Regions from separate parts of the Streptomyces sp. NPDC086077 genome, predicted to be linked through region 1. Evidence: riboswitches for the same ligand, from Rfam matches in the RefSeq annotation. Region 1 holds a riboswitch; each other region holds the start of a gene.
What was found. A riboswitch is a leader RNA that binds a small molecule or an ion and turns the genes downstream of it on or off. The one in region 1 is predicted to bind cyclic di-AMP.

Region 1 (10,085 bases):
GCCGGTCAGCCGGGAGCGGCGGGCCTGGCGGCGGGTCTGGGAGCGGTAGACACGGGCCGCGGTCTGCTCGCCCAGCAGCCTGAGCCTGGTCGCGGTGGAGAAACGGTCCCGTTCCTTCACGGCCATCTGGCTCTCGCCTCCCCATGCCTGCGTGATGCACACGCGCGTACGTCCCCGCACACGGTACGGGACCGGGTGCGGGGACGTACGGACGACGCTTCCTACGAGGGCGTCGCTCAGCCCTTGAAGCGGGGGAAGGCGCTGCGGCCGGCGTACACCGCGGCGTCGTCGAGGATCTCCTCGATGCGCAGCAGCTGGTTGTACTTGGCCACGCGCTCGGAGCGGGCCGGGGCGCCGGTCTTGATCTGACCGCAGTTGGTGGCGACGGCGAGGTCGGCGATGGTGACGTCCTCGGTCTCGCCGGAGCGGTGCGACATCATGCACTTGAAGCCGCTGCGCTGGGCGAGCTCGACGGCGTCCAGGGTCTCGGTCAGGGAGCCGATCTGGTTGACCTTGACCAGCAGGGCGTTGGCGGCGCCTTCCTCGATACCGCGGGCCAGGCGCTCCGGGTTGGTGACGAACAGGTCGTCGCCGACGAGCTGGACCTTGTCACCGAGCTTCTCGGTGATGGTCTTCCAGCCCTCCCAGTCGTCCTCGAACAGCGGGTCCTCGATGGAGACGAGCGGGTACGCGTCGACGAGCTCCGCGTAGTACTCGGTCATCTCGGCGGCCGTGCGGTCCTTGCCCTCGAAGGTGTAGACGCCGTCCTTGTAGAACTCGGACGCGGCCACGTCGAGGGCGAGGGCGATCTGCTCGCCGGGGGTGTAGCCGGCCTCGTTGATGGCCTCCAGGATGAGGTCGAGGGCCTCACGGTTGGAGCCGAGGTTCGGGGCGAAGCCGCCCTCGTCGCCGAGGCCGGTGGCCAGGCCCTTGCCCTTCAGCACCTTCTTGAGGGTGTGGTAGACCTCGGTGCCCCAGCGCAGGGCCTCGGAGAAGGACTCCGCGCCGATCGGGGCGATCATGAACTCCTGGATGTCCACGTTGGAGTCGGCGTGCGAGCCGCCGTTCAGGATGTTCATCATCGGCACCGGCAGCAGGTGCGCGTTGGGGCCGCCCAGGTAGCGGAAGAGCGGCAGGTCGCTGGCCTCGGAGGCGGCGTGCGCGACGGCGAGCGAGACGCCGAGGATGGCGTTGGCGCCGAGGGAGCCCTTGTTGTCGGTGGCGTCCAGGTCGAACATCGCCTGGTCGATCAGGCGCTGCTCGGTGGCGTCGTAGCCGACGAGCTCCGGGCCGATCTGCTCGATGACGGCCAGGACGGCCTTCTCGACGCCCTTGCCGAGGTAGCGGTTGGGGTCGCCGTCGCGGAGCTCGATGGCCTCGAAGGCGCCGGTGGAAGCGCCGGACGGAACGGCGGCACGACCCGTGCTGCCGTCGTCGAGGCCGACCTCGACCTCGACCGTGGGGTTGCCTCGGGAGTCCAGGATTTCCCGGGCTACGACGACGTCGATGGACGGCACGAGCATCTCCTTCGTGGATGTGACGCTATTGAGCAGGACCGCGGCGGCTCTGCGAGACGAGCCTAACCGGCTCCGTGCGATCGGCCAGCCGGTCGCCCATCTCGTGGACGGAACCGAGAGTAAATTGTTTCCGAACGAAACAAAGACGGGGGTGCACCGCGCGGGAAGCGGGACACGAAAAGCCCCGCCCCGGTGCGTACGGGGGAGGACGCACCGGGGCGGGGAGCCCGTGGGGACGGGGGTGACCCTCACGGGAGCCTCTGGGGCCTCCGGCGGGTCGGCGGCGAACCGTTCTACTTCAGGTGCAGCTGCTGACCCGGGAAGATGAGGTCGGCGTCCTCGACGATGTCCTTGTTCAGCTGGAACAGCTTCTCCCAGCCGCCCTTGACGTCCTTCTCGGCGGCGATGGTGCTGAGGGTGTCACCCTCGACCACCTCGTACTCGCCGTCGCCCTTCTTCACCTTGTCGCCGGTCGGCGTGGTGACCGTCTCCTTCGCGGCCGGACGCTCCGCGGAACGCGAGGCCGGCTGCTCCTCGGTCGCGCGCGTGCCGGTGTCGGTGCTCTGCGACTCGTTCGCGGCGGAGCCGCCGGCGTAGGCGGCGTTCGACAGGCCCGTGCCGCAGACGGGCCAGGCGCCCTTGCCCTGACCCGCGAGCACCTTCTCGGCGATCTGGATCTGCTGCTCCTTGGAGGCCTGGTCGGCCGTGCCGGCGAACTGCGATCCGCCGTACGCGGCCCAGGTCGAGGCGGAGAACTGCAGACCGCCGTAGTAACCGTTGCCGGTGTTGATGGACCAGTTGCCACCGGACTCGCACTGGGCGACGGCGTCCCACTCGGAGGCCGTGGCGGCGGAGGCGCTGCCGGCCGCCATCAGCGGGGCGGCGACGGCGGCGGCACCGGTGACGCCGACCGCGGCGATGGCGCGAACGGTCTTGGACGAACGACGGTGCTTGCCCTTGCTGGAAAACAGCATGGTTGATCCCCTCACCGACGCCTGCGAGGTGAGCTGTCGGGTTCGGGCCGGTTGAGTTGCCCGGCCACACCTCCGTGGGAGGCGTGGCTTCACCCCAAGCCGGTTCCGGCGCTGAGTCTCCTCAACCGCCGGGCCCGGCACTTACCTTGGGTCCCCCGCTCCTGCCTACGGCGCTTTACGCGACGACTGTTCCCGGGCGGCCGCTGGCAGGATTCGGCGTTGCGGCAACCGGGGCTCGTGTTGGCGAGCGGTCATGACCGTAGACAGGCGATCGACGGAATTTCAAAGACGATCAGGGCTTCTGAGACTCATCCCACACTTTCGCCAAATCGGACATTCGGCTCGAAGTGTGACGCGAACTCCCGTTGTTCCCGGGCCGTTTCCCGCACCTACCTGCCGGCCGACTCCGCGCCTACGTCCAGCGTCTGACCGGGGAAGATGTGGTGGGGGTCGCCGCCGACGGCTTCCTTGTTGACGACATACAGCGCGGCCCATCCTCCTTGCACGCCATGGGAGTCGGCGATGCTCCAGAGCGTGTCGCCGTCCCGGACCGTGTAGGCCTCGTCGCCGGCCGCACGGGCGGCAGCACCGTCCCGCGAGGCGTGGCGCCCGGCCGACCCGCCGGCGCGGTCGCCGCCCTCCTCGGCGCTGCTTCCCCGGTGCTTGCCGGTGCCGAGGACACCCGCGTCCGTGAGGCTCGAGGTGCTCGGCGCACTCGAAGGCACGCCGGAGGACGGGGAACTTGAGGAGGATTCGCCCGATTCGGGGGTTTCGCTGGAGCCGGGCGAGGTCGGGTCACCGACATCCGGGGAGCCGGCGTCGCCGGACGGAGTGGATTCGCCGGATTGCGTGGGATTCGCCGAGTTCGTGGGGCTGGTGGAATCCGAGGGCGCGGCGGACCCGTGGGACCCGTCGGCGCCCTTGGAGCTGCCGGACCCGTTCGCGTCGTCGTCCCGGCCCGTGTCGTCGGCGCGGGCGCTGCCGGACGAGTTGGACAATCCGAGCGAGCGGGACAGACTGCCCGAATCGCTGGATCTCGTGTGGGACGGCGTACTGGACGCGTCACCGGCCACACCCGTGTCGACCGCGGCCGACTCGGAGTCCACGTCGAGCCCCACCAGCGGGCCGCAGGTCGCCCACGCGCCGACGCCCTGGTCCGCGAGAACCTTCTCGGCGACGGCGATCTGCTGCGAACGGCTGGCCTGGTCCGCGCTCGCGGCGTAGGTGAGGCCGCCGTGCTTCTCCCAGTCCTGCTGGGAGAGTTGCAGCCCGCCGTAGTAGCCGTTGCCCGTGTCGGCGCTCCAGGAGCCGCCGGTCTCGCACTCCGCGACGCGGTCCCAGGTCGTCCCGCTTGCCGCGCTCGCACCGGAGGCGGCAAGGAGGGGGATGGCGATGGCGGAGCCGGTCACACCGGCGGCGACGACGAGTGCGGGCGCCTGGCGGGGGCGACGGTGACGACCGTTCCCGGAGAGCATGCGGGGACCTTTCGCGTGACGGCGGGGACCTGCGCGGCCGGTGAAGCCGGGAGGCCGCGCTGATGGGTGAACGTATAGGCAGACGATCACTTGTCACAAGTTAATGCCGCACAGATCACGTGAAGATCACATAGTTGAAAGTGCGTCACGTTTCCCGCACGGGCGTGAACTCCACCGGCAGCGTCCGCAGTCCCCGCATGATGAGCCCGCCCCGCCACCGCAGTTCGCCCGGATCCACCGCGAGCCGCAGGTCCGGGAGACGGGTGAGGAGAGTGGCGAGCGCGGTCCGGCCCTCCAGGCGGGCCAGGGGCGCGCCGAGACAGTAGTGGAGGCCGTGGCCGTAGCCGAGGTGCTGGTTGTCGTGGCGGGCGAGGTCGAGGGTGTCCGGGTCCGCGAACCGCTCCGGATCCCGGTCCGCGGCGGCGAGTACGACGAGGACGGGGTCGCCGGGTGCGACGTCCTGACCGCCGATGGTGAGCGGCTCGGTGGCGAAGCGCCAGGTGGCGAGCTCGACGGGACCGTCGTAGCGCAGGAGTTCCTCGACGCCGGTCTCCAGCAGGGCGCGTTCGCCGCGCGCCAACGACCCTTGGAGGAGGGCGCGTTGGCGCGGGTGGGTGAGAAGGGCGAAGGTGCCGTTGCCGATGAGGTTCACGGTCGTCTCGAAACCGGCGAACAGGAGGATGAACGCCATCGCCGCCGCCTCGTTCTCGGTGAGGTGCTCGCCGTGGTCGGAGGCGCGGATGAGGCCGGAGATGAGGTCCTCGGCGGGCCCTGGCTCGGCGGGGAGGGACTCGCGCTTGCGGTGGATGAGGTCCGCGAGATAGCCCCGCATCTTCTTCACGGACCGCGCGACCCCGCCCCGCGGTCCTCCGCCGTGCCGGATCATCATGCCCGCCCAGTCCCGGAAGTCGTCCTGGTCCTCGCGGGGGACGCCGAGCAGGTCGCAGATGGCGTAGATGGGGAGCGGGAAGGCGAAGTCGTGGATGAGGTCGGCGGAGCCGTCGCGGGCGAACCGGGCGATGAGGTCGTCGGTGAGCTCCTGCACGCGCGGTGCGAACTCGGCCACGCGGCGCGGGGTGAACGCCTTCGAGACCAGCCGCCGCAAACGGGTGTGGTCCGGCGGATCGATGTTGAGCAGATGCGTCATCAACTCGGCCTTGCGCTCGCCGGGGATACCGGTCTTCCCCTTGGCGTGCGCGGGCTCGTCGTGGTGCGCCGGGTTCTTGGACAGCCGCTGGTCGGCGAGGGCCTGCTTGGCGTCGGCGTAACGGGTGACCAGCCAGGCCTCCACCCCGCTGGGCAGCCTGGTCCGGTGCACGGGCGCGTGCTCGCGCAGCCAGGCGTAGGCGGGGTAGGGGTCGGTCGCGAACTCCCAGGTGAAGAGTTCGGGCGCCGGGGTGGGGGCGGGCGCGTCCATGTCGGGGTGGTGCTGGTCGGTCACTCCCTGACGGTATCCGGCGGCGCCGTCCTCGTGCCGCGCGGGCGCCGGCCGCCCGCAGCGGCGCCTCCTTGAGCAGCTCCAACTCCCCTGCCGCTCCGGCCCCCACACCTCGGGCCCGCCCGTTCGGGCAACGACCCTAGGCTTCGGCCCCCTCGGCCGCGCGCACCGCGTCCCGGTAGGCGCGGGCCGCCGCGCGCAGGGCCGCCTCCGGGTCCGCGCCCTCCGCCTCGGCGCGTATCGCCAGCGTCAGCAGCTCGTACCCGACGCCCTCGCCCGCCGGCAGGGGCACGTCCAGGCCCGCCGTGCGTACCCGGGACGCCAGCTTCGCCGCGAGGGCCAGGCCGGGCTGGTGCAGCGGGATGCCCTCGGTCACCGAGGTCCGCTGCTTCTCCTCGGCCTTGGTGCGCAGCCAGTGCTCCTTGACCTCCTCGGGGGTGGCGGCGCTCTCCTCCCCGAAGACGTGCGGGTGGCGGTGGACGAGCTTGGCGACGATGGTGCCCGCGACGTCGTCGATGGAGAACGGGGCGTCGGGGTCCTCCTCCGCGATCCGGGCGTGGAAGACCACCTGGAGCAGCACGTCGCCCAGCTCCTCCCGGAGCTCGTCGCGGTCGCCCTCCTCGATCGCCTCGACGAGTTCGTACGCCTCCTCGATGCCGTACTTCACCAGGCCCTGGTGGGTCTGCCGGGACGACCAGGGGCACTCGGCGCGGATGCGGTCCATGACCTGGACGAGGTCGAGGAGGCGGGCGCCGGGCAGGTCGTAGGAGGCGGGGAGCAGCTCCAGCTCCGGCATGTGGAAGCGCCCGCTGCCGGCGAGCCGCGCCAGGCCGTCCGTGAGGGCCGGCTCGCCCTCGCCGGTGGCGACGACGACCACCGTCCGCCCGCCGGCGCACGCGTCGACCAGTTCCTCGGCGGTCGGGGCGGCCTCCTCCACCGATATGCCCGCCTCCCGCAGATACGGCAGCTGCGGGTGGGCCCCGTCGGCGCACAGCACGCGGTCGGCGGCGTGCAGCGCCTGCCACGCGGGCCAGGAGAGCAGGCCGGGGGCCACACGGTGGCTGGTGGTGAGCAGGACGATGCGGCCGGTCTCCGGGGGCGTGGGGGCACTGCGCCCGGCGTCGGGAGCGCTGTCGAAGCTGGTTGCGTTCACGATCCGAACGTAACCCACGCCGCCGACAGGCCCGTGAGCCGCCCGCGGGCGGCCGTCCGCGGGCGGTTGTCCGCCGCCCCCGGCGACAGGCCCTCTAGGCGGGCTGCTGCCCGGCGGTGATCTCCCGTACCCACGGCGTCTTCGCGTCCACCCGGCTGCTCTTCTGGACGTCCCAGCTGCCGTAGCGCGGGTTGAGGTCGACGTTCAGCTTCTCGGAGGCGTCCGAGAGGGCCTTCCAGAAGGCGGGCTGGCTGGTGTCGGTGCCGAGCTTCGCGGCGAGCTTCTGGGCCTCCAGCTGGAGGCGGAGGTTCTCCTCCAGGCGCTCCGGCGCCACCCCGTACTGCTGCAGCCAGGTCGTCTCCAGCGCCTTCGCGCCGCCGACCTGCTCCTGCAGACCGCCCCGCATCTCCTGGACCTCCTTGCGGCTGACGGAGATGCCGGCGTCCTGGGCGGCGCGGTGCAGCACCCGGTCGAGGACCATCCCGTGCAGGGTGTCGCGGGTCAGGGTGCCGGTCTTGGCGATCACCTGCGCGTACTGCGCCTCGTCGCCCACCGCCGCCCGCTGCGCCTCGCGCACCTCGTTGACCCGGGTCTCCAGCTGGGACACGGTGATCCGCTGACCGCCGACGACGGCGGCCGCGCCGGGATGCGCGTCGTTCCCGCAGGCGGCGAGGGCGGGCGCCGAGGCGATCGCGGCGGAGAGGAGAAGCGCGGTGCGGCGACGACGGCGGTGCAAGGAAACCTCCCGAGGAGATTGTGCGGCGGTGCACAAAGTCTTGCGGTGATCGATGGTAGGCAGCAGTCCGGCTTTGGCCAACCCATTCGACCAACGATTCACCAGGACTTCGGGCACCGCCGCGCCATCCGGCTGCCGGGGGACTATCCGCGCACCTGTCCCAGCCATTGCAGCGTCCGCCGAACCTCCACCGCCAGCGGGTGCCCGAGACCGCTCGTCCGTTCGACGTCGTGCAGCAGCCGCGCCAGCGTGTCGTGCGCGGCTGCGCGGTCCCCGAGGGCCAGCAGGAGGTGGCCCATGCGGCGGCGGACGTCGTGGGCGAGCTGGGGGTCGCCGGAGACGTACTGGTTCTCGTAGTACGGCAGCAGCGACCGGTACGCGGCGAGCGCGGCCGCCGGTTCGCCGAGCTGTTCGAGGCACTGGGCTGCCTCGTAGCGGAACCGCAGGGACTGCGGGTCGGCCTGGCCGGCCTCGGCGGCGCGTTCGTCGGCGAGGCGGCGCAGCTCGGGCAGCGCGCGCCGGTACTGGCCGTCGTCCATGAGCGTCGCGGCGTACTGCTTGCGCAGCGTGCGCACGACCGGGGAGTGCTCGCCGTGCTGCTCGGCCGCGGTCGGCAGGATCGCACCCAGGATGTCGACGGCCTGCGTGATCCGGCCCTCGCCGAGGAGCCGCTTGACCTCGTCGACAGCGCGCGCGACGTCCGGTCTCCCGGTGGCCGGCGGGACGGGGGCGGGCTGGGGCGCGGGCGTGCGGGCGCGGTCCGGCCAGGGGGCGTGCGGGCGTACGAAGGGGCGCGTCGGGTCGAGTGCCGCCCCACTGGGGGTGCCGCGCGCGGGCAGCAGCGGCGACAGGTCCTCGTACACCTCCTGCGCGGAGCCCGGCCGGTGCTGCGGGTCCTTGGCGAGCAGGCGCAGGACCAGGGCTTCGAGGGCCTCGGGGACCTCGGGGCGGAGCCTGCGCACGGGCACCGGGGGCTCGTACAGGTGGCGGTGGAGCACCCCGAGCGCCGTGGAGCCCGCGAAGGGCACCTCGCCGCTGAGGAGTTCGTGCAGGACCACGCCGAGCGCGTACAGGTCCGTGTACGGGCCGACCGCGCCGCTCATCGCCTGCTCGGGCGCCATGTAGGCGGGCGAGCCGATCGGCGAGCCGGTGTGCGTCAGGCGGGTGGTGTCGGTGTCCATGACCGAGGCGACGCCCAGGTCGAGGACCGTGACCGTGCCGTCCTGCTTCACCATCACGTTGCGCGGCTTGAGGTCGCGGTGCACGATCGGCACGGCGTGCACAGCGCTCAGCACGGCGCACAGTTGCGCGGCGACCGCAACCGCCCACTGCCACGGGTACGGGTCGCGCCCGGCGAGATGGCCGGAGAGGTCGACGCCGTCGACGTACTGCATGACGAGGAACAGCTCCTCGGCCTCACTGCCCGCGTCGTGCACCGTGACCAGGCCGGGGTGGTCGACCTGCGCGGTCACCCGGCACTCGCGCACGAAGCGCCGGCGCAGCTCGTCGGCCTCCTGTCCGGCCACCTTGTCGGGCCGCAGCAGCTTCACCGCCACGCGCCGGTCCAGCCGCCGGTCGTACGCCGTCCAGACCTGGCCCATGCCGCCCTGCCCGATGAGCGTGGCCAGTTCGTAGCGGTCGGCGACGACACGTCCTGTCGTCACGGTCACCTTCCGCCCTCGTGCTCGCCGTCGCGTCGGCCGTCCTGCTTGCGGAGGTAGTCGCTGAGCTCGTCCAGTTCGGCCCGGACCTGGTCGATGCGGGCGGGGGCCGGGCGTTGCGGGGGCTGGGCGGGTATCGGGGGCCGGGCGGGTACGGGGGGCTGGGGGTGCGGGGTGTGCGGACCGAGCGGGGGGTGGGGCGGCGAGGTCCGGACCGACGTCTGCGGCACCGTCGTCGCGTTGGTGTACGGCGGCTGCGGGTAGCCGTACGCCCGCGCCGGCCCGGGTGCGTGTCCGCCGCCGTGGCGGAGCTGGTGGAAGTGGCGTACCTCCGCGGCGAGGTAGTACGCCAGCACCGCCACCAGCGTGCCCAGGAGCAGCGCGAGGCCGGTCCAGCCGCCCGGGGTGTGGATCTCGTCGCCGGGTTCGGTGCCGAGCAGGACCACGGCGAGGATGTCGATGGCCAGCACGGCCGCGAACAGGCCCCAGTCCAGCGGCCTGCGGGTGACGATGGCCAGGCGCAGCAGCATCGTCCAGGTCAGGAAGCCGAGACTGAGGACGGAGATCGCCACGAAGAGCACACGCACGAGCACCAGCCACGCCGTCGGGGGCGGCTGCTTCACCGGCTGCGTGTAGCCGTGGCCATGCATGGCTGCTCCTGGTGCCTGAAGTGCGGTGACGAAGTCGGCCGGCGTCGGGCGACGCCGGTCGTGAGAGGGTCGCTTCGAGCGTATAGCCCGACACCGACAACCCGTCACGGGTTGTACCGAACCGTTGCCACACTGATCACTTCGCGCGAGGAGCGTGCCCCCTCCGGGCGTGCCCGTGGCTCAAAGAGAGTGCCGCATCCACACGTTGGGCTCGACGTACACCGCGTAGCCGTGCTCCGGCTCGCACCGCACCGGTACCAGTGCCCCGGGCACCTCGATGTCGCCCGCCGCGTCGAAGGGCAGCCCGGTCCAGCGGCGCCAGTCCTCCAGCGGGGCCGCCACGGTCATCGAGGCAGGTGCCACGGAGTGGAACGTAGCGCCCGCGCGGGCGTGCACGCGCAGCCAGGGGTCGTGCGGAAGCCCGTCGGGGCGGACCCGGCGGGCGTACTCCTCCATGGGCGTCCGGGGTTCGAGGTGCTTG
Region 2 (10,085 bases), on a different contig from region 1:
TGCGCGAAGTTCAGTCCGTTGCCCGCGCCGATCTCGATCACCCGCCCGGACAGCCCGGCGAGCAGCCGGTCGCGTACCTGGCCCATGCCCAAGCGGGTCTCGGCGGCCACGCTGACGCGGGCGTAGTAGCGGGCGAACAGCGGGTGGTGCACGGGATCCCGCGCCACCCTGCCGGTGCCGGTGGACCGAAGCGGCATGAAAACCTCCCGGACAGGACGGGCCGTACCGGGATTGTCCCCCGGAAACGCCCGGTGCACCCCCGTCCGCCGCGCACGCCGCGAAGTCGCGTGCGGCGGCTCCTCGATGCCGCGGTCGTCGCCGGAGCGCGGTCGGTCGCCGAGCCACCGGTCAGCGCCGCGGCGCACGAAACCCACGGCCGAGCCCCCAGCCGGCGGCCGACGGAGGGCGGCCGACGCCGAGGACCGAGCGAATGCCCGACGCCCGCGCGACACCCCCGGCGCACCGAGGCCGGACCCGCGCTCCGCTGACGGGCTGCCGCCCCGGTGAACGCCCCGCCGGCCGAGCGACGGCTCGCCGGCCGAGGCGCACCGACCGTCCGGACCGATGGCGGATCCGCCCACCGCCGACGGCCCCGCCGGCCACCCCGTGGGCCGAGCGGTTGCCCGCCGGCGGAGCCGCGCCTGTCGGCGGGCCGAGGGTTGGAGCCGCGCACCGATGACGGGCTGCCGCCCCGCCAGTCCGAGCGGTTGCCGGACGATCGAGCCACGCCTGCACCGACCGTCCGGACCGATGGCGGATCCGCCCACCGCCGACGGCCCCGGTGAACCACCGACGGCCCCGGCGAAGCCCTGTCGTTCGACGCACTGCGGGCGTTCAGCCGAACGCCCGCGGCCGCTCCCGGATCCGGAACGCCTCCGCGTCCCACGTGCCGTCGAGCCGCGGCGCCAGCCATCCCCGTGCCGCCGCCCGGAAGGCCTCCGGTGCCACCGCCCCTGCGCCGGCCGGCAGGGCGCCCAGCAGCGGCGCGTCCGCCACCTCCGGCAGATCCGCCAGATTGCAGCGCGAGGCCAGATCCGGCTCGGTGGGCCAGCTGCCGATCACCACGCCCGCCAGGTCGAGCCCCCGGGCGCGCACCTCACGCGCCGTCAGCTCGGTGGTGTTGAGCGTGCCCAGCCCTGCCGCGACCACCACCAGCACCGGCGCCGCCAGGAGCCCGGCCGCGTCCGCCAGCGTCCCGCCCGCCGGGTCGAACCGCACCAGCAGCCCGCCAGCGCCCTCCAGCAGCACCAGATCGTGCTCGGTGGCCAGCTTGGCGGCGGCCTCGGCGATCTCGTGCGGATGCACCGGCGCCAGCCCGGCGCGCCGCGCCGCGGTACCCGGCGCCAACGGCTCCGGGTAGCGGGCAATTTCGGTCGCCGTGACCGGGCCCGCCAGCCGCGTCACCTCCTCCGCGTCCCCGGGCTCATCGGGCCGTACGCCCGTCTGGGCGGCCTTCAGAACGGCGACCGAGCGCCCCGCGGCCGTCGCCGCCCCGGCGATCGCGGCCGTCGTGACCGTCTTGCCGACCTCCGTGCCCGTCCCCGTGATCACCAGGATCGGCATGTCATCCCTCCCGCGCGGCCGCGCACACCGCGCGCCCGATCCGTGCCAGGTCCGCGTCGCCCGTGACGTACGGCGGCATGGTGTAGACGAGGTCGCGGAACGGCCGCAGCCACACGCCTTCGCGCACGGCGGCCCGCGTCGCCGCCGTCATGTCCACCTCGTGGTCCAGCTGGACGACGCCGATGGCGCCCAGGACCCGCACCTCCCTTACGCCCGGAAGGTCCGCGGCCGGTGCCAGCCCCGCCCGCAGTCCCGCCTCGATCCGCTTGACCTCGGTGCGCCAGTCCTGCCCGAGGAGCAGCTCGATCGAGGCACAGGCCACGGCAGCCGTCAGCGGATTGCCCATGAACGTCGGCCCGTGCGCCAGCACCGGCACCTCTCCCCGCGAGATGCCGTCGGCGACCCCCGACGTGCACAGTGTTGCCGCCATGGTCAGGTAACCGCCGGTCAGCGCCTTGCCCACGCACATCACATCCGGCGTCACGTCCGCGTGTTCCGCCGCGAACAGCGCGCCCGTCCGGCCGAAGCCGGTCGCGATCTCGTCGAACACCAGCAGCACGTCGTGCGCGTCGCACGCCTCGCGCAGCACCCGCAGATACGCGGGGGAGTGGAACCGCATCCCGCCCGCGCCTTGCACCACCGGTTCGACGACGACGGCGGCCAGTTCACCGGCGTGCCGCTCGATCGCCGTGCGCAGCTGCTCCGCGTACGACTCCTCGTACGTGGCCGGAGGCGCGTCGGCGAAGACCTGACGTGGCAGCACCCCGGTCCACAGCTCGTGCATGCCCCCGTCGGGGTCGCACACCGACATGGGCTGCCAGGTGTCGCCGTGGTAGCCGCCCCGCCAGGTGAACAGGCGGCGCTTCTCCGGCCGGCCGAGCGAACGCCAGTACTGCAGGCACATCTTGACCGCGACCTCGACCGACACCGACCCGGAGTCGGCGAGGAACACGTGCTCCAGACCGTCAGGAGACATGTCGACAAGGAGCTTCGCCAGCCGTACGGCGGGCTCGTGCGTGAGCCCGCCGAACATCACGTGGCTCATCCGCGACAACTGCTCGCGCGCGGCCTCGTTCAGCACCGGGTGGTTGTAGCCGTGGATCGCCGACCACCAGGACGACATCCCGTCGATCAGCTCGCCCGAGCCGTCCGCGAGCCGCAGCCGGATTCCGCTCGCCGACTCCACGACGAGCGGTTCCTGCCGGCCGGGCATGGGGCCGTACGGATGCCAGACGTGCCGCCGGTCGAGGTCCAGCAGCTCCGGAAGGGGCAGGTCAGGCATTGGGCGCGAGGTCCGTTCCGGCACCCCGGCGACGTACGGCGACCAGGTCCGTACGCGCCTCGGTGGCCTGAGGGACAGGCGCGGAACCGCAGACCCCCGCGCCCTCGTGGGACCCGCAGCCCCCGCCCTCGCGGGACCCGCACCCGGCGTCCGCGTGCGACTCGCGGCCGGCGCCTTCCGCACTGCTGGGCGAGCCGCAGCCGCCGCCCGCCGCTCCCTCGTGCGAGCCGCAGCCCCTGCCCACCCGGTGCTCCGGCAGCGTCACCTGATCGGCGCCCTCCACCTCGAACCCGGCGTCGGCGATCATCTCCAGGTCAGCCTTGCCCGCCTGGCCCTCGCTGGTGAGGTAGTCGCCCAGGAAGACGGAGTTGGCCAGGTGCAGGGCGAGAGGCTGCATCGTGCGCAGATGGACCTCGCGGCCACCCGCGATGCGCACCTCGACGTCCGGGCACACGAACCGCACCATCGCGAGGATCCGCAGACAGCGCTGCGGGGTGAGGTGCCACTCCTTGGCGAGCGGCGTGCCCTCGAACGGGATCAGGAAGTTGACCGGCACCGAGTCCGGGTCCAGCTCGCGCAGCGAGAAGACGACGTCGACCAGGTCCTCGTCCGACTCGCCCATGCCCGCGATCAGACCGGAGCAGGCCGACAAGCCGGCCGCGTGCGCCTTCTGCACGGTCTCGACACGGTCGGCGTAGGTGTGCGTGGTCGTGATGTCCGCGTACGTGCCCTCGGACGTGTTGAGGTTGTGGTTGTAGGCGTCGGCGCCGGCCTCGCGCAGCCGCTCCGCCTGGCCGTCGGAGAGCAGACCGAGGCAGGCGCACACCTCGACGCCCTCGTTCTGCTCCTTGATCGTCCTGATCGTCTCGGAGACCCGGTCGACGTCCCGGTCGGTCGGCCCGCGCCCGCTGGCCACGAGACAGACCCGCTTGGCACCGCCCGCGAGTCCCGCGGCGGCGGCCTCGGAGGCCTCGCCGGGCTTCAGCCAGGTGTACTTGAGGATCCCGGCCTTGGAGCCGAGCCGTTGGGAGCAGTACGAGCAGTCCTCCGGGCACAGGCCCGACTTGAGGTTGACCAGGTAGTTGAGCTTCACCCTTCGGCCGAACCAGTGGCGGCGCACCTTGCCGGCCGCGGCCACCACATCGAGCAGGTCGTCGTCGGAAGTGGCGAGGACGGCCAGTGCTTCCTCGCGGGTCGGCGTCTCGCGCCGAAGCCCCTTGTCCACCAGCGTGTTCAGCAGGTCCATGAAAGTGATCCTGTCCTAACGCACCGCTTCCGGCCAAGAGGAGACTTCGCACAACCCCGCGTGTTCGACGTGTGGGTATTGCCACACCCTGAGCCCCGGTGGGTCCCGCTAGTGTCTGTTCACTGCCTACAAAAACACCGGAGGACGGACCCCATGGCGTTCGGCTGGATCGACGAGCAGGCGGAGTTGCGCCGGGGCGCCGGACTCGTACGGACCCTGCGTCCCCGCCCCGCCGACTCTCCGCTGCTGGACCTGGCGAGCAACGACTACCTGGGTCTGGCCCGCCATCCCGAGGTCGTCGAGGGCGCCGCGCGGGCGGCGCGGACGTGGGGCGGCGGGGCGACCGGCTCCCGCCTGGTCACCGGCACCACCGCACTGCACACGGAACTCGAACGCGAGCTGGCCGGCTTCTGCGGCTTCGAGGCGGCGCTCGTCTTCTCCTCCGGTTACGCCGCCAACCTCGCCGCGGTCACCGCGCTGGCGCCGCACGGCTCGCTGATCGTCTCCGACGCGGGCAACCACGCCTCGCTCATCGACGGCTGCCGACTGGCCCGGGGCGCCACGCAGGTCGTCGCGCACGCCGACCCGGAGGCGGTGCGCAAGGCGCTGCACACGCATGACGGACCGGCGGTCGCCGTGTCCGACACGGTCTTCTCGGTGGACGGGGACCAGGCCCCCCTCACCGCTCTGGCGCAGGTGTGCCGGGACAGTGGCGCGGGGCTGGTCGTGGACGACGCGCACGGCCTCGGGGTGCTCGGCGACGGCGGCCGGGGGGCGCCCTACGCGGCGGGGCTGGCGGGCGCGGACGACGTGGTCGTCACGGTCACGCTGTCGAAGTCGCTGGGCAGCCAGGGGGGCGCGGTGCTCGGCCCGGCCCGGGTGATCGACCATCTGGTGAACGCGGCCCGGACGTTCATCTTCGACACCGGTCTGGCTCCCGCCGCCGCGGGTGCGGCGCTGGCGGCGCTGCGGCTGCTACGCGGTGAGCCGGAACGGGCGGCGCGGGCTCGCGCGGTGGCGGGCGAACTGCACACCCGGCTGACGGCCCTGGGCCTGGCGGCGGTACGGCCGGACGCCGCGGTCGTCTCCGTGCGCGCGCCGTCCCCGGAGAGCGCCGTGCGCTGGGCGGCCGACTGCCGGGCCGAGGGGCTCGCCGTGGGCTGCTTCCGACCTCCCTCCGTGCCCGACGGCATCTCCCGGCTCCGGCTGACGGCCCGCGCGGACCTCTCCGGGGACCAGATCGAACGCGCTGTACGAGTCATCGGCGACACGCGACCATGAGTCGGCGGACCACGGCCGTGCCTCGCGCTGTTCGGAACTGATCAGAAGTGATCCGGCCCGATCAGGGTGGGCGAATGCGAAAGCCGGCAGGACCTGTCAGAGATGAGCCGTGAACCCCGCCCAGCTCTCGGGGGAGAAGAGCAGCGCGGGTCCGACCGGGTCCTTGGAGTCGCGTACGGCGAGCAGACCGGCCCACGGGCCCAGGGCCGGCCGGGCTGTCTCGACGCAGTTGTTGGCGCCGGTGCTGTAGCTGCTGCGCAGCCAGTGCACACCGAGCAGTTGCGTGCTGGAAGGTACGTTCCGAGGCAGTGCGGTCATGGTGCCTCCTTACGCGCCGTCACCTATCCCGGCGATGTAGTCCAACGATTCCTCGGGCGAAAGGGCGTGGAACTGAAGGGCGTTGAAGGCCTCGGTGTAGGCCTCTACGTCTTCTTTCCTTTCGAGGTAGAGGCTACTCGTCAAGTGGTCTAGAACCACAACATCCAGATCAGAAGTGCTCGAAAATGAGAAGATAACGAAAGGGCCGGTGATGCCGATGTGCGCCCCCGCGGCGAAGGGCAGCACCTGGAGCCGCACCTGGGGCAGGCGGGCGGCCTCCATCAGCCGCTCCAGCTGGCGCGCCATCACCTCCGGGCCACCGACCTCCCGGCGCAGCACCGCCTCGTCGAGCACCGCGCTCAGCACCAGCGGGGGGTGCGAACGCAGCACGTCCTGCCTGGCCAGACGTACCTCCACCAGGGCGTCCAGGCGGCTCTCGTCCAGGCCCTCGACCGCGGCGCGGGTCACGGCGCGGGCGTACTCGGCGGTCTGGAGCAGACCCGGGACGACGGAGGTCTCCAGTGTGCGCATGGCGCCGGCCTGCGACTCCAGACTGATGAAGTCCCGATAGGTGGGCGGCAACACCCCCTTGTAGGCGTGCCACCAGTGGTCACGGCCGTGGCCGTCGCCGGAGCCCGCCAACGCCAGTAGAAGATCCCCGAGTTGGGCGTCGTCAACCCCGTAGGCATCCAGGAGTAACCGCACATCGGCCGGTTTCACGCCGCTGGCGCCGGTCTCGATCCGGCTCACTTTCGACTGGTGCCATCCCACCAGCCGGGCCGCCTCACCGCTTGTGAGGCCCGCGCGGCCTCGCAGCGTGCGCAATTCGGCGCCCAGTTTCCGGCGGCGCACCGCGGGACCGTGCTGCATGGGCTACTCCTTACTCCTTCCGAGTCGCCCAAATACGCTCTGCCGTCGCAGAGTTCACCGCTTCGAGCGACAGATATATGCATATCTTGGTGGATCGCCACCGCTACCGGGCTTTGAGTGGCAGTCTGGCGAAGAAGCACCAGTCGGGACCGTACTCGAACCATCCGCTCCGTGCCGGACTGCGGTCCCGTGGGAAAGGGACGACGTCGCCATGGCAGACCATCTGGAAGCATCCGTCACTCTGCCGAGCGATCCCGCCTCGGTCTCCACCGCCCGTACCTACGTGGTCAGCACCCTGGCGGATTGGGGCCTGCCACCGGAGACCGAGGTGGCCGACACGATCAGGCTCATCATCTCCGAACTCGCCACCAACGCCGTCCAGCACACCCTCGGTCAGTCACCCACCTTCACGGTCGCGATGCAGCTCGACCGCGACGAGCAACTCCGCATCGGGGTGACCGACAGTCACCCGCGCTTTCCCAAGCGGCTCCCGGCCGCCGTTCAGCAGGACAACGGCCGCGGCATGGTCATCATCCGCTGGCTCACCGCCGAGTGCGGCGGCCGCCTCAGAGTCCGCCCGACCCGCGAGGGCGGCAAGACGGTCTCCATCGAGCTGCCCTGGACGGTACCGGTGCGCCCGGCCCGTCTGGCGGGCCGACAGGAGCCGTAGCCCACCGGGGGCGAGCCGCCGTGCCGGAGCGGGCGGGGCGGTGACCCGGTGTCGCCGGGTCCGTCGTGGGGTGGCGCCAGGTCGGGCGGGGCTGCTGGGCCCGGGCGAAGGCGCCGCGGAGAAGGGCGCGGAAGACGTCCGCCGTCGGGGTCGTCCCGACGGTGCGGTGGGCGACCGAGATCATGCGGCGCGGGCTCGCCCCCCGACAGCGGGCGCATCCCCAGCGGCGTGACCGCCGTGTGCGCCACCATCTCCGGTACGACCGCCACCCCGAGCCCCGCGCCCACGAGCGCGCCCACTACGGCGTACCCGGGTGTGGCGACCAGTACGGAGGGTGCCGCCCCGGCGCGTGCCAGCGCCGCCTCCACCTCCTGCCGGGCCGGGTGGTCCGGCGCCATCCTGATCAGCGGCTGCCCGGCCGGCGCCGCCGGCGGCAGCCGCGAGCCTCCGCCGCCGAGGACGTGGTCGCCATGCCGGGCGCGGACCTCGCCGTCGTCGTACGCAACGCGTTGATCTCCCGCCGGGCCGGCGTGGCGTGCGCGCCGGGGATCGCGGGCGGGCTGCTGCGGCACACCGCGCCGGCCGTGGCCGGCGTCGCGGCCGTCCTCGCCGTGCCCGCGCTGTTGCGGGCCCTCCAGCTGGCCGGCCGCGCCCCCGTGCTCCTTCTCGGGCTCCGGGCACCGTGGGCCGTACGGCGGCCCCGTAGCGCCGCTGGCGGGGAGCCGACCCCGGCCGCCGTGCACCCGCTGCGCCAGGGGTTCGTCACCAACGCCCTGAACCCCAAGGCGCCGAAGGCCTTCCTCGGCCTGCTGCCGCAGTTTCTCCCGGCAGGCGCCCCGGCACTGCCGCGCACTCTGCTGCCGGCGCTGATCATCGTGGCCCTGGCCTGGTGTGGTTCCCGGCGGTGGCCCTGCTGCTGGACCGTCTCGACCACTGGCTGTGTCACGGGCGGGGTGGCGGCGTCCCCTCCGGGCGCCGCCACCGCCACCCGGGGGTCACTTCACCCGGCCGTACCAGACGCTCTTGGTCCAGATCTTCTGGAGCCTCACCACGTCCCCGGTCTTCGGGGCGTGCCAGATCTTCCCCTTCCCGGCGTAGATCCCCACGTGGTACACGTTCGACCCCGAGTGGAAGAACACGAGGTCACCGGCCTTGCGGCTCTTGGCGCCGACGTGGCGGGTCTTGTTGTACTGCTGGGCGGCCGTGCGGGGCAGCTTCTTGCCCGCCTTCTTGAACGAGTACAACGTCAGCCCGGAGCAGTCGAACCTGCGCGGCCCGGTGGCGCCCCACCTGTACGGGGAGCCCTTCTTCGAGGCGGCGATCTGGAGTGCCTTCGTCGCCGGCGTGGCGGCCGCCGCCTCCGAGGCGAAGCCCGGAGCAACGACGGAGCCGCCCACCGCGGCGAGGGTGAGGGCCGAGGCCGTACCAGCGCGGGCCATCAGCGACGGGACACGATTGAGCGCGGTCATGCGCAACCCTTCGTCAGCCGCCTGTGAAGGATGACCTGTCGGATTCGGGCTGGCGAAGTCGCCCGGCCGCGTTGCCACGGCTTCACCCCAAGGGACGCTCGGAGATTGCGCTCCGGCGACCCGTCGTGCTCGGGTCCTCCACTCCTGCCGATCCACTCCTGTCGACCGGTCATCCGGGCGGCGGCAGGACTCGGCGTCCGCCCGGACCGCCCCGCCGCGGCGGCGGGGGCTTGTCGTCAGTCAGGGATCTTGACTCACGGAAGTCCGAAAATCCCAACGCAACCGGGGATTTGTGGCGTTACTCACCACTCACCCGTTCGGGTGGACAGCCTCCTGTGCGAACGGGTGTCAAGGGCGCCACGCGACCCCGGACCAGCGATGGAAGGACTCATTCCGCCCCGAAGCAGCCCTCGTTGCGCAACCGCAAGGGCCCCGAGACAGGAGGTGAAGGTCATCCGGACGGCGGTAGTCCTTTTGGTCCGTTTCAACTCCCGCCCGCACGTTCCGTCATGACTCCCGGCGGTCCGGGGCGACGGCGGGTGGATCAGCCCTTGCCGCAACTGTCGGAGCGCGGTGCAACGGGGACACGCGCCGCGCGGCGTTCACCGTCCAGCACGCGCAGCGCCCGCGCGAGGATGCGTGCGGGGAGTTCGCTCTCGCCCCGCCGGTGCATCGGCGCGAGTGCGTCGCGCGGTTCGACGGCCCTGCGCACCAGCGCCTGAGCGGCGCGCAGTCCACGATACGTGTCGCCGTCGCACGCCGGGTCGAGATGCTCGAAGAGGCCCCGCACGTCCTTGCGGTGCGGGACGACCCGGTGGATCAGGCGGCATCTCGCCGAGCCGGGTGCGCAGCCCCGCCGACTTGACGCCCCGGATGCCCAGAACACCGGACTGACCCTCGACGGGCTCGCACAGCACCCGCTGACCGGCCATCACCCGCGGGCCGGGCAGCGTGAAGAGGCCGTGCGCCCCGTCCGCCACAGCGGGGCGCACGGCCGGCTCGGGTCAGCCCGCCGGTGCGGGCTCCCGCTCGGCCACGGACCGCTTCGCCACCCCGGTGCGGGACTTCAGAGCGCTGCCCAGCAGCACCGCGCCGAGCCCGATCGCGGCCCACCAGATCAGGGTCAGCGCCGGGCCGAGCGCCGCCGCGCCGTCGAAGTACGACACCGAGCGCAGCAGCGTCGTCCCCGCGCCCGGCGGCAGCCACTGGCCGATCGCCCCGGCCGGCTCGGGCAGCATCTGCGGCGCCGACCCCGCCCCGGAGAACGGGTTGCCGACCAGCATCAGCGTGCCCGCGGAGATGCCGATCCCGGCATGGCCCAGGAGCGCGGCGAGCCCGGCGACCGCGCTGCTCACCGGCAGCGTCGACAGCCCGAGGGCGGCGGCC
Region 3 (10,085 bases), on a different contig from region 1:
TTCGTGCTCCAGGGCTCCGCGGCCCACCTCGGCTCGGTGCTTCAGGCGGCCCTCGCGGTGCTGGTCGGGATAACGCTTCTCGCCGGGCCGTACCTGGTCCGTATGACCCAGGACCTCTCCGAGGAGCGTCTGATGCGCATCCGCGCCCAGGAGCGCGCGGAGGTCGCCGCCCACGTCCACGACTCGGTGCTGCACACCCTGACGCTGATACAGCGCAACGCGGAGAACCCCGGCGAGGTGCGCCGCCTGGCCCGAGCCCAGGAGCGCGACCTGCGCACCTGGCTCTACAAACCGGAGGGCACCGGCAAGGACGAGGTCGACGAGCCGACCACCCTCGCCGACGCGGTGCGGCGCAACGCCGCGGAGATCGAGGACAAGCACGGCGTCCCCATAGAGGTCGTCGTGGTCGGCGACTGCCCGCTCGACGAGAGGATCGGCGCACAAATGCAGGCCGCGCGCGAGGCCATGGTGAACGCCGCCAAGTACGGTGGCGACGGCGGCGCCGTGCAGGTCTTCGCCGAGGTCGAGGGAAAGACGGTCTTCGTGTCCGTCCGGGACCGCGGTCCAGGCTTCGACCTCGACTCGATACCCGCCGACCGCATGGGCGTCAGAGAATCGATCATCGGCCGCATGGAGCGCAACGGCGGTACGGCCCGGCTGCGGGCGGTGCCGGACGGTGGCACGGAGGTCGAGCTGGAGATGGAGAGGGCGGAGAAGACGTCATGAGCGACCCGACCGAGGCGAACGGAACGGCGGGAGCGGAGGAGTCGGCCGAGCCCGCACAGACGCCGGGCGGCGGTGTGGGAGGGCGGCACGTGCGCGTGGTGCTCGTCGACGACCACCGGATGTTCCGCACGGGCGTGCAGGCCGAGATCGGCCGGACCGACGAGACCGGCGTCGAGGTCGTCGGCGAGGCCGCGGACGTCGACCAGGCGGTCACGGTCATCACCGCGACCCGCCCCGAGGTCGTCCTCCTCGACGTGCACCTGCCGGGCGGCGGCGGCGTCGAAGTGCTGCGCCGCTGCGCTCCGTTGATGGCCGACCCCGAGCAGCCGGTCCGTTTCCTGGCCTTGTCCGTCTCGGACGCGGCCGAGGACGTGATCGGCGTGATCCGCGGCGGCGCACGGGGATACGTCACGAAGACGATCACCGGCACGGACCTGGTCGACTCGGTCTTCCGGGTCCAGGAGGGCGACGCGGTCTTCTCACCGCGTCTCGCCGGCTTCGTCCTCGACGCCTTCGCCTCCACCGACGCCCCGCCTGTCGACGAGGACCTGGACCGACTCACCCAGCGTGAGCGGGAGGTCCTGCGGCTCATCGCCCGCGGCTACGCCTACAAGGAGATCGCCAAGCAGCTGTACATCTCGGTGAAGACCGTCGAGTCCCACGTCTCGGCGGTGCTGCGCAAGCTCCAGCTCTCCAACCGGCACGAGCTGACCCGCTGGGCGACGGCCCGTCGGCTGGTGTGACGAGCGCGCGTCACACGACCCTGGTCGCCCCGGCGAACGGCATCTGGTCGATCGGCGCCAGCCGCACCGGGGCCGAGGGGTTGGGCGCGTGGATCATCTGGCCGTTGCCGACGTAGAGGCCGACGTGGCTGATGCCGGAGTAGAAGAACACCAGGTCACCGGGGGCAAGTTCGGAGCGCGAGACGCGGCGGCCGGCGTCGATCTGGGCGTAGGTGGTGCGGGGCAGGGCCACCCCGGCGGAGCGGTACGCCGCCTGCATGAGGCCCGAGCAGTCGAAGGCGTCGGGGCCGGTGGCGCCCCAGACGTAGGGGCTGCCGAGCTTCTGGTAGGCGTACGAGACGGCCGCGGCGGCACGGGAGTTGGGCGCCGCCGCGGTGGCGGAGCCCGGGGCCTGGAGGGCGTCCCGGCCGGCCGTCGAGGCGCGCGAGGCGCGGTCCGTGCCGTCGCCCTGCGCGAATCGCGCCCGCTCCTCGGCCGTCAGCCGGGACAGTAACTGCCGCGCCTCGTCCAGCTTGCCGGTGACGGTCTTCTTGTGCCGGTTGAGCTCGGCCTGCCGGGACTGGAGCGAGGCCAGTTCGACGCGGGTGGCGCCGCGCAGTTGCTCGATCTCCCGCAGCTGCCGGCGGACGCGTGTGACGGCGGCCGCTTGCCGGTCGCCGGCGCGTTCGGCGAAGGCGGCGCCGTCGAGATACCGGTCGGGGTCGTCGGAGAGCGCCAGTTGCAGCGCGGGGTCCAGGCCGCCGTCCCGGTACTGGGCGGCCGCGTAAGAACCGAGGGCGTCGCGGGCGGAGTTGAGCCGGTCCTCCTTGCGGGCCGCCTCGTCCTGGAGGCTGCCCAGCCGCTTCTGTGCCGCCCGGGTCTCCTCCCGCACGCCGTTGTACTTCTCGGTGGCGACCTCCGCCTCCTGGTACAGCTTGTCCACCTTGGCCTTGACCTGCGCCGGCGTCAGCTGCGGCTCGGCGTGGCCGGTCCCGTCGAGGCCCGTGGCGGTCGCCGCGCCCGCGAGGGCGATCGTCGCCGCCGTGCGGGCCCTGGTGCCGTGGGCCGAGCGTGGTCGGGGCTTGCGGTGCGCTGCCACGTGGACTGCACGTCCTTTCGTACGACTCGGGCGACCGCCGGTCCGTACGGCCACCGGGTGGACGTACGACCGCTCCGGGGCGGCTGACGCGTCCGGCGGCGCCCCGCGCAGGGGATGCGGGGCACCGCCGGACCTTCTCGGCGGTGGTGCCCGGCTGCCGCCCCCGGCCAGGGCGGCGGTGGGGAGCCGGTCACCTGGTGGAGGACGCTAAGCCCGGGCGTGTCGGTACGGTGACGTCTTGTGCGGAAGTGACGCGAGGGAAACAGCGGGTGACCGTATGTGATCGAGCTCGCGATTCGCGGCCGTCGCCTTCACGCAGTGCGATGACCGATGCGGCGATTCCGGGGCGGGAGGAGGCGCGAGGGTGCTATGGCGCATATATGCAGTCGCCCTGTGTGCCATGGGCGGCCCGGTGTCGGGCGGCCCTGAACTGCCTGATTAGGCTCCGGCCCCATGGACGTACTCATCCACCTCTTCGTCGGCCTGCACATCATCGGCATCGCCTCCCTCCTCGGTGGTTTCCTCACCCAGATGAAGGCGATGGGCCAGGGCACCGCGCGATTCGTCCCGGCGATGCTGCACGGCGCACTGACCATGCTGGTCACCGGCGTGATCCTGGTCGGCCTCAACCAGGCGGACGACCAGCCCGTCAACAACATCAAGATCGGCGTGAAACTGGCGCTGCTGATCGTGATCCTCGGCCTCGTCTACGTGAAACGGGACGACGAGAAGGTGGACAAGGGCATGTTCGCTCTGGTGGGGCTACTGACCACGGCGAACGTCTTCATCGCCGTGCTCTGGACCTGACGCACCGCCCCACGCGCGCGTGCCACGGAAACCGCCGCACGCGCGCGTGCCCTTCGATCGCCTCTCCGGCCGCCTCGCGGCGCCCTTGTCAGGCCGGGCGGACGACGCTGTGGATGGAGGACTCGCCGTCGTAGTAGACGGACTCCTCGCGGACGTACGCGCCGGGCTTCGGGGCGTGGATCATCATGCCGTTGCCGATGTACAGGCCGACGTGGGTGATGTCGTCGTAGAAGAAGACCAGGTCGCCCGGCCGGGCGGCGGCGACGGAGACCGTCGTCCCGGCGTCGACCTGGTCGTAGGTGGTGCGCGGGAGGGTGACGCCGGCGGCCTTCCAGGCGGCCTGGGTGAGGCCGGAGCAGTCGTAGGACTCGGGGCCGGTGGCACCCCAGACGTACGGCTTGCCGATCTGGGCGCGGGCGAAGGCGAGCGCCTTCTCCGCCTTGGTGCCGTACCCGGAGTCCGACGCGGAGTCTCCGGAGCCGGACTCGTCGCCCGTGCCTGCCGAGGTATCGGCGTTCGAGGACTCCCGCTCGCGCTGCGCCGCCTCCTGACGCCGCTGCTCCTGCTGCCGGGCGAGCTCGGCGGCCTTGCGCTCGGCCTCCTCCTGCTTCTTCTTCTCGATCGCCGCGAGGCGGGCCTTCTCCTCGGCGGTCAGAGCCGACAGCAGTGCCCGCGCGTCGGCGAGCTTCTTCTGGACGGTGGCCTTGGCCCGACTGCAGATCGCTCTGCGACTCGGTGAGCGTCTCCAGACTCCGAGTGGCCTCCTGGCGCTTCTTCATCGTCGCCGACTGCTCGGTGAAGTACTCGTCGACCGCGCTCTTCTGGCGGCTGGTCAGACGGCCCATCAGCTGGTTCTGGTCGAAGTAGTCCTGCGGGGAGTCGGCGAGCAGGAAGGTGGCGGTGTCGGGGACGGAGGCCCCGGAGCGGTACTGGGCGGCGGCGTACGACCCCAGCTCCTCACGCGCCTCGTTCAGCTTCTGTGCGCGCTGGGCAACGTCGTCCAGGAGAGTGTCGACGCGCTTGCGCTGCTTCGAGGTCTTCTCCTTGGCCGCGTTGTACTTCTCGGTCGCCGACTCCGCCTGGCGGTAGAGATCGCCGACCTTCTTCTCGACCTCCTCGAGGCTCGGCTTGTCGTCGGCCGAGGGCTCGGCGTTGGCGGTCTGGGAGAGCAGGGCCACGGAGGTCAGGGCAGCGGTGGCGAGGGCCGGTGTGCGTATGCCTGCCACCCGCGCGCCGGTGGGGCGCGACTTGCGGTGCGACGCCAAAGGAGGCGACTCCTTCCATCTGCCGCCTACCGGGTTAGCTGTCGGGTTCGGGCGGGTGGTTCGGAAGGGTTGCCCTACGGTCCGCTCCCCGGAAGGGATTTGGGCCGATTCACCCCAAGTTCGGTGGGTCCCCGGCTCCGGCTGCCTTGGGCGCATCGGACTCGGCGGAGGCCGCGCGGCCCGGCGACGTTCGCCGGTAAGAGTCGTGCGGCCTGTCCGGCACGGTAGCCAACTCGTGTGGTCCGTGTGAAGGTTGGTGGGCGATATGCCCGATACATTTTCGTGACCTTCGGCCGGTGGTCACGCCCCGCGTGAGACCGTGTTCGGACGGTGAGCGCCTGGTCAGCGCCGGTGCCGGGCGATAACGGGCCGGGACCCGCATGATGGTCCGCTGGCGCCCCCCGCCTTCACCGGCCGCCTTCCCGGGCCGTGATCGCGGGCTCCTCCGCAAGATCGCCGGCCTTTCGTGGCCGGTATGTTCTCGGGGCGGGAGCGGGTTGTCAGTGGGGCGCCCTAGACTCGGAGAGCGATGAGCAGCCTCTTTGACGACAGCTTCCTGGCGGACCTCCAGGCCCCACGGGCCCACGAGGAGCCTCCGCCGCCGCCCGAGGACGATCACGCTCCGGATGCGCTTCCGGACGATCTGTTCGGCGGGAAGTTCGACGTGCCCCCGGACCGGGACGCCTACTACCGCGACGGCGCCCCGCGCCCCGCCCTGGACGCCGCCGTGCTCCTGGAGGGGCTGAACGACAACCAGCGCGCCGCCGTCGTCCACTCCGGCTCCCCGCTGCTCATCGTCGCCGGCGCCGGCTCCGGCAAGACGCGGGTCCTGACCCACCGCATCGCCCACCTCCTCGCCGAGCGCGGGGTGCACCCGGGCCAGATCCTCGCGATCACCTTCACCAACAAGGCCGCGGGCGAGATGAAGGAGCGCGTCGAGCAACTGGTCGGCCCCAGGGCGAACGCGATGTGGGTGATGACCTTCCACAGCGCCTGCGTGCGCATCCTGCGCCGGGAGTCCAAGAAGCTCGGCTTCACCTCGTCCTTCTCGATCTACGACGCCGCCGACAGCAAGCGCCTGATGTCCCTGGTCTGCCGCGACCTGGACCTCGACCCCAAGCGCTTCCCGCCCAAGTCCTTCAGCGCCAAGATCAGCAACCTCAAGAACGAGCTGATCGACGAGGAGGACTTCGCCGCCCAGGCCACCGACGGCTTCGAGAAGACCCTCGCCCAGGCGTACGCGCTGTACCAGTCACGTTTGCGCGAGGCGAACGCCCTCGACTTCGACGACCTGATCATGACGACGGTCAACCTGCTCCGCGCCTTCCCGGACGTCGCCGAGCACTACCGCCGCCGCTTCCGGCACGTCCTGGTCGACGAGTACCAGGACACCAACCACGCCCAGTACGCCCTCGTGCGCGAGCTCGTCGGCACCGGCGAGCGTGCCGCTGAGGACGTCGACGTACCACCCGGCCAGGACGACCTGCCGCCCGCCGAGCTGTGCGTGGTGGGCGACGCCGACCAGTCGATCTACGCCTTCCGCGGCGCGACCATCCGCAACATCCTCCAGTTCGAGGAGGACTACCCGAACGCGACGACGATCCTGCTGGAGCAGAACTACCGCTCCACCCAGACGATCCTCACCGCCGCCAACGCCGTCATCGAGCGCAACGAGTCCCGCCGCCCCAAGAACCTGTGGACCAACGCGGGCGCGGGCGCGCGCATCACCGGCTACGTCGCCGACACCGAGCACGACGAGGCGCAGTTCGTCGCCGACGAGATAGACCGACTCACGGACGCCGGCGACGCGAAGGCGGGCGACGTCGCGGTTTTCTACCGTACGAACGCCCAGTCCCGTGTTTTCGAAGAGATCTTCATCCGCGTCGGTCTGCCCTACAAGGTTGTCGGCGGCGTCCGCTTCTACGAGCGCAAGGAGGTCAGGGACGTCCTGGCCTACCTGCGCGTCCTGGCCAACCCTGAGGACTCGGTCCCGCTGCGCCGGATCCTCAACGTCCCCAAGCGGGGCATCGGCGACCGCGCGGAAGCCATGATCGACGCGCTCTCCCAGCGCGAGAAGATCAGCTTCCCCCAGGCGCTCAAGCGGGTCGACGAGGCGTACGGCATGGCCGCGCGCTCCACGAACGCCGTCAAGCGCTTCAACACGCTGATGGAGGACCTCCGCACCATCGTGGACTCCGGCGCCGGCCCGGCGACGATCCTGGAGGCCGTGCTCGAACGCACGGGCTACCTCTCCGAGTTGCAGACCTCCACCGACCCCCAGGACGAGACCCGGATCGAGAACCTCCAGGAACTCGCCGCCGTCGCCCTGGAGTTCGAGCAGGAGCGCGCGGAGGGCGAGGCGGGGACCCTGGCCGACTTCCTGGAGCAGGTCGCGCTGGTCGCCGACTCCGACCAGATCCCCGACGAGGAGGACGGTGACGGCGTCATCACGCTGATGACCCTGCACACCGCCAAGGGCCTGGAGTTCCCGGTCGTCTTCCTCACCGGCATGGAGGACGGCGTCTTCCCGCACATGCGCGCCCTCGGCCAGACCAAGGAGCTGGAGGAGGAGCGGCGGCTCGCGTACGTCGGCATCACCCGCGCGCGGGAGCGGCTGTACCTCACGCGGTCGGTGATGCGCAGCGCCTGGGGCCAGCCGCAGTACAACCCGCCGTCCCGCTTCCTGGAGGAGATCCCCGGGGCGCACCTGGACTGGAAGCGCACGGGTGCCACGGCGGCCCCCGCGGGCCCGGTCTCGGGCGTGGCGGCCTCCCTGTCCTCGTCCCGCTCGCGCTCCTCGGCGTCGGGTGCGTCGGGATTCGCCACCCGGCGGACGGCCGAACAGCCGGTGGTCGCGCTGGCGGTGGGGGACCGGGTCACGCACGACCAGTTCGGGCTCGGCACCGTCGTCGCGGTGAAGGGCACGGGGGGGAACGCCGAGGCGACGATCGACTTCGGGGACACTAAGCCGAAGCGGTTGCTGCTGCGGTACGCGCCGGTGGAGAAGCTGTAGCCGTACGGCCCGGGCCGGGGGTTCCGTGACGGAGTCCCCGCCCGTCCGCGCGGGGCGCGTTACGAGGGGTCGATCCCGTGGCTGCGCAGCCAGGACAGCGGGTCGATCGCCGCGCCGCCCCCGGGGCGCACCTCGAAGTGCAGGTGCGGACCGGTCGAGTTGCCGGAGTTGCCGGAGTACGCGATCGCGTCGCCGGCCTTGACGGTCGTACCGGAGGCGACCTGGTAGCTGGAGAGGTGGCAGTACCACGTCTCCGTGCCGTCCATCGCCGTCACGATCATCATGTTGCCGTACGCGCTGTTGTACTCCGTACGGACCGTGCCGTCCGTCGCGGCCATCACCGTCGTGCCGTACGCGACGGGGAAATCGATGCCGGTGTGCACGGACATCCAGTTGATGCCGGACTGGCCGTAGTAGGCGCTGAGCCCGTGCTGCGCGACCGGCAGTGCGAACTTCGGGCGCAGCCGCTCCTTGCGGGCCGCCTCCTCCGCCGCCCGCTTCTTCTCGGCCGCCTGCTGCGCCTTGAGGTCGATGCGCTCCTGCGTGCGGCTGACGCGGTCGCCGAAGTCGTCCGCCTCAGCGGTGAGGCTCGTGAGCTGGGTGTCCAGCTGGTTGTTGGCGGCGGATGGTTTCACCGCCTGGGCGTCCGCGGCCGTCGTCGTGGTGGCGTCCTGCTCGTCCCCGGTGAAGGTGCCTACGGAGGCGGCGGCGATACCCGCCACGCCCATCACACACGCCGAGGGCACGGCGACGGTCAGCAGCGCGGACCGCTTGGCGGGCGTGCGGCGACGGGAGCGGGAGCCGCTGCGCCCGGCCGCCCGGCCGCCCGGGACGGGGGTGACCTCCTCCTGGTCGTCGAGGAGGACGGGGGGCGCGGACGTCTCGCCACAGCTGTCGGGATCGCCGTGGCCGGCTTCACCGAGGTCGACCTGCTCGAACGTCGCTGTCGCCAGCTGGTCGAAGGGCACGGCGCTCTGGTCGAAGTCGTTGTTCTGCTCGGTGAACTCGCCGGTGTGCTGGTCGAATTCGCCGGTGTGCTGGTCGAACGATCCGGCCTGCCGGGGGAACGACTCGGCCTGGTGGTGGAAGGCCTCGGTGTGCTGCTCGTAGTTCTCAGGGGGCTGACCGGTGCTGGCCTGGCCGCCGTCGGAGTTCCACTGCGTGGCGTCGTAGGCGCCGGTGTCGAAGACCTGCGTGCCCCATTGCCACTGCTGGGTCCGGTCGGCCGGGCCGCCTTGCTCGGGCTGTAGCCACGCGCTCGCGTCCCACTGACCGCTGGCGTCGACCGAGCCGGCTTGCGGAGGGATGAGGGGGAGTTGGTGGTCGCCGCCGGCCCAGGTGGTCGCGTCGTAGGCGCCGGTGTCGTAGGCGGCCTGGTGCTCTGCCGCGTACGGGTCGTAGGTGACCGTGTGATGGCCGCCGGTGGGCCACTGGGAGGCGTCGTGGGCGCCGGTGCCGTGACCGCTTCCCGCGAGGTCGCCGAACAGGGGGTCGGCCTCGAAGGTCGTGGTGGCGGTCGGGGCGTTCGGAGCGGGGTGGCCACCGGTGTCAAATCCGTTGGCGGGATAGGCGGCATATGTGGTGAAGTCGCCGTACTGGGCTTCCTGGGTGCCGTACGGCGCGTAGTGCGCCGAGGCGGCTTCGGAAGCCGGGGCCGGGGTGGTCATGGACCCCGACGGGTGACGGTCGTTCACCAACTTCTCTTTCGCCTCGACAACAGGGGCTGGCAGAGCAGTGCGGCGACTGTACCCGGCGGTACGCGGGCACGACAATCTTCTGCAGGTTTCGCGCGCGCAGGAAACGGGCATTCGGCCGTGTTTCGGGGGACCGCGGGCACGGCTTTGGGGCTGTGTTCGAAGATTGTTCGATGTCGATGGCTGTGCCGAGGCGCTGAGTTGGCTGTGTTCGCCCGCAGTGGTCAGGTGGCCGGGGCATGGCCGGCCGAAGCCGATGAGTGGCGCGCGGGCAACTGGGCGGAGACCGGCGGCGGATGGTCAGGCCACGGTGAGACCGCCGTCGTGGGCGGTGGGCTGGGCGTCCTCCGAGGTGCCGTGGTACGTCCCGTCGAGGGCCTGGCGTATGCCGGACGCGACGGCGGGGTGCACGGGGAGCGCGAGGTGGCCGATGCCGGTGACCCGGACGTTCTGCGAGAGCAGGTCGGGATGCTCCAGGCAGGCCGCCTCCAGCGGGTCCATCAGATGGTCCAGGTCGCTCCAGAAGCTCACGAACCGCGTACGGCAGCCGGGCGTCGGCAGCGCCAGCTCGTCGAGGACGCCGGAGCCGGGGCGCATCTGGCGCACAATGGGGTGTGCGTTCGCCAGCGGCGCGACCCGCGTGCCGGAGTGCGGCGTACCGAGCGTGACAAGGGTGCGGACGCGGGTGTCACCGGCGAGTCGCTGCACGTAGTAGCGCGCGATCAGCCCGCCGAGGCTGTGGCCCACGATGTCCACCTG

Region 2: linked by a shared signal. The riboswitch ahead of AB0O67_RS02670 (C40 family peptidase) and the one ahead of AB0O67_RS16445 (transglycosylase family protein) in region 1 are both predicted to bind cyclic di-AMP.
Region 3: linked by a shared signal. The riboswitch ahead of AB0O67_RS04340 (NlpC/P60 family protein) and the one ahead of AB0O67_RS16445 (transglycosylase family protein) in region 1 are both predicted to bind cyclic di-AMP.

The regions. Positions count from the first base shown of each region.
Region 1 covers NZ_JBFBJT010000048.1:30,169-40,253, forward strand. The annotation lists gene AB0O67_RS16435 (septum formation initiator family protein) at 1-126, opposite strand, end outside; gene eno (phosphopyruvate hydratase) at 237-1,517, opposite strand; gene AB0O67_RS16445 (transglycosylase family protein) at 1,811-2,491, opposite strand; cyclic di-AMP (ydaO/yuaA leader) riboswitch at 2,495-2,674, opposite strand; gene AB0O67_RS16450 (transglycosylase family protein) at 2,881-3,966, opposite strand; gene AB0O67_RS16455 (cytochrome P450) at 4,112-5,383, opposite strand; gene AB0O67_RS16460 (nucleoside triphosphate pyrophosphohydrolase) at 5,544-6,557, opposite strand; gene AB0O67_RS16465 (SurA N-terminal domain-containing protein) at 6,652-7,293, opposite strand; gene AB0O67_RS16470 (serine/threonine-protein kinase) at 7,437-8,921, opposite strand; gene AB0O67_RS16475 (hypothetical protein) at 8,960-9,604, opposite strand; gene AB0O67_RS16480 (N-acetyltransferase) at 9,785-10,085, opposite strand, start outside.
Region 2 covers NZ_JBFBJT010000005.1:50,676-60,760, forward strand. The annotation lists gene AB0O67_RS02620 (class I SAM-dependent methyltransferase) at 1-197, opposite strand, end outside; gene bioD (dethiobiotin synthase) at 835-1,563, opposite strand; gene AB0O67_RS02630 (adenosylmethionine--8-amino-7-oxononanoate transaminase) at 1,565-2,845, opposite strand; gene bioB (biotin synthase BioB) at 2,838-4,091, opposite strand; gene AB0O67_RS02640 (8-amino-7-oxononanoate synthase) at 4,245-5,372, shown strand; gene AB0O67_RS02645 (DUF397 domain-containing protein) at 5,469-5,690, opposite strand; gene AB0O67_RS02650 (helix-turn-helix transcriptional regulator) at 5,700-6,560, opposite strand; gene AB0O67_RS02655 (ATP-binding protein) at 6,772-7,230, shown strand; partial or broken gene AB0O67_RS02660 (LysR substrate-binding domain-containing protein) at 7,476-7,802, opposite strand; partial or broken gene AB0O67_RS02665 (LysE family transporter) at 7,701-8,170, shown strand; gene AB0O67_RS02670 (C40 family peptidase) at 8,226-8,699, opposite strand; cyclic di-AMP (ydaO/yuaA leader) riboswitch at 8,703-8,905, opposite strand; gene AB0O67_RS02675 (hypothetical protein) at 9,244-9,522, opposite strand; partial or broken gene AB0O67_RS02680 (ABC transporter permease) at 9,704-10,085, opposite strand, start outside.
Region 3 covers NZ_JBFBJT010000008.1:73,934-84,018, forward strand. The annotation lists gene AB0O67_RS04320 (PspC domain-containing protein) at 1-726, shown strand, start outside; gene AB0O67_RS04325 (response regulator transcription factor) at 723-1,469, shown strand; gene AB0O67_RS04330 (NlpC/P60 family protein) at 1,480-2,547, opposite strand; gene AB0O67_RS04335 (hypothetical protein) at 3,001-3,354, shown strand; partial or broken gene AB0O67_RS04340 (NlpC/P60 family protein) at 3,443-4,619, opposite strand; cyclic di-AMP (ydaO/yuaA leader) riboswitch at 4,627-4,782, opposite strand; gene pcrA (DNA helicase PcrA) at 5,149-7,632, shown strand; gene AB0O67_RS04350 (M23 family metallopeptidase) at 7,692-9,326, opposite strand; gene AB0O67_RS04355 (alpha/beta fold hydrolase) at 9,627-10,085, opposite strand, start outside.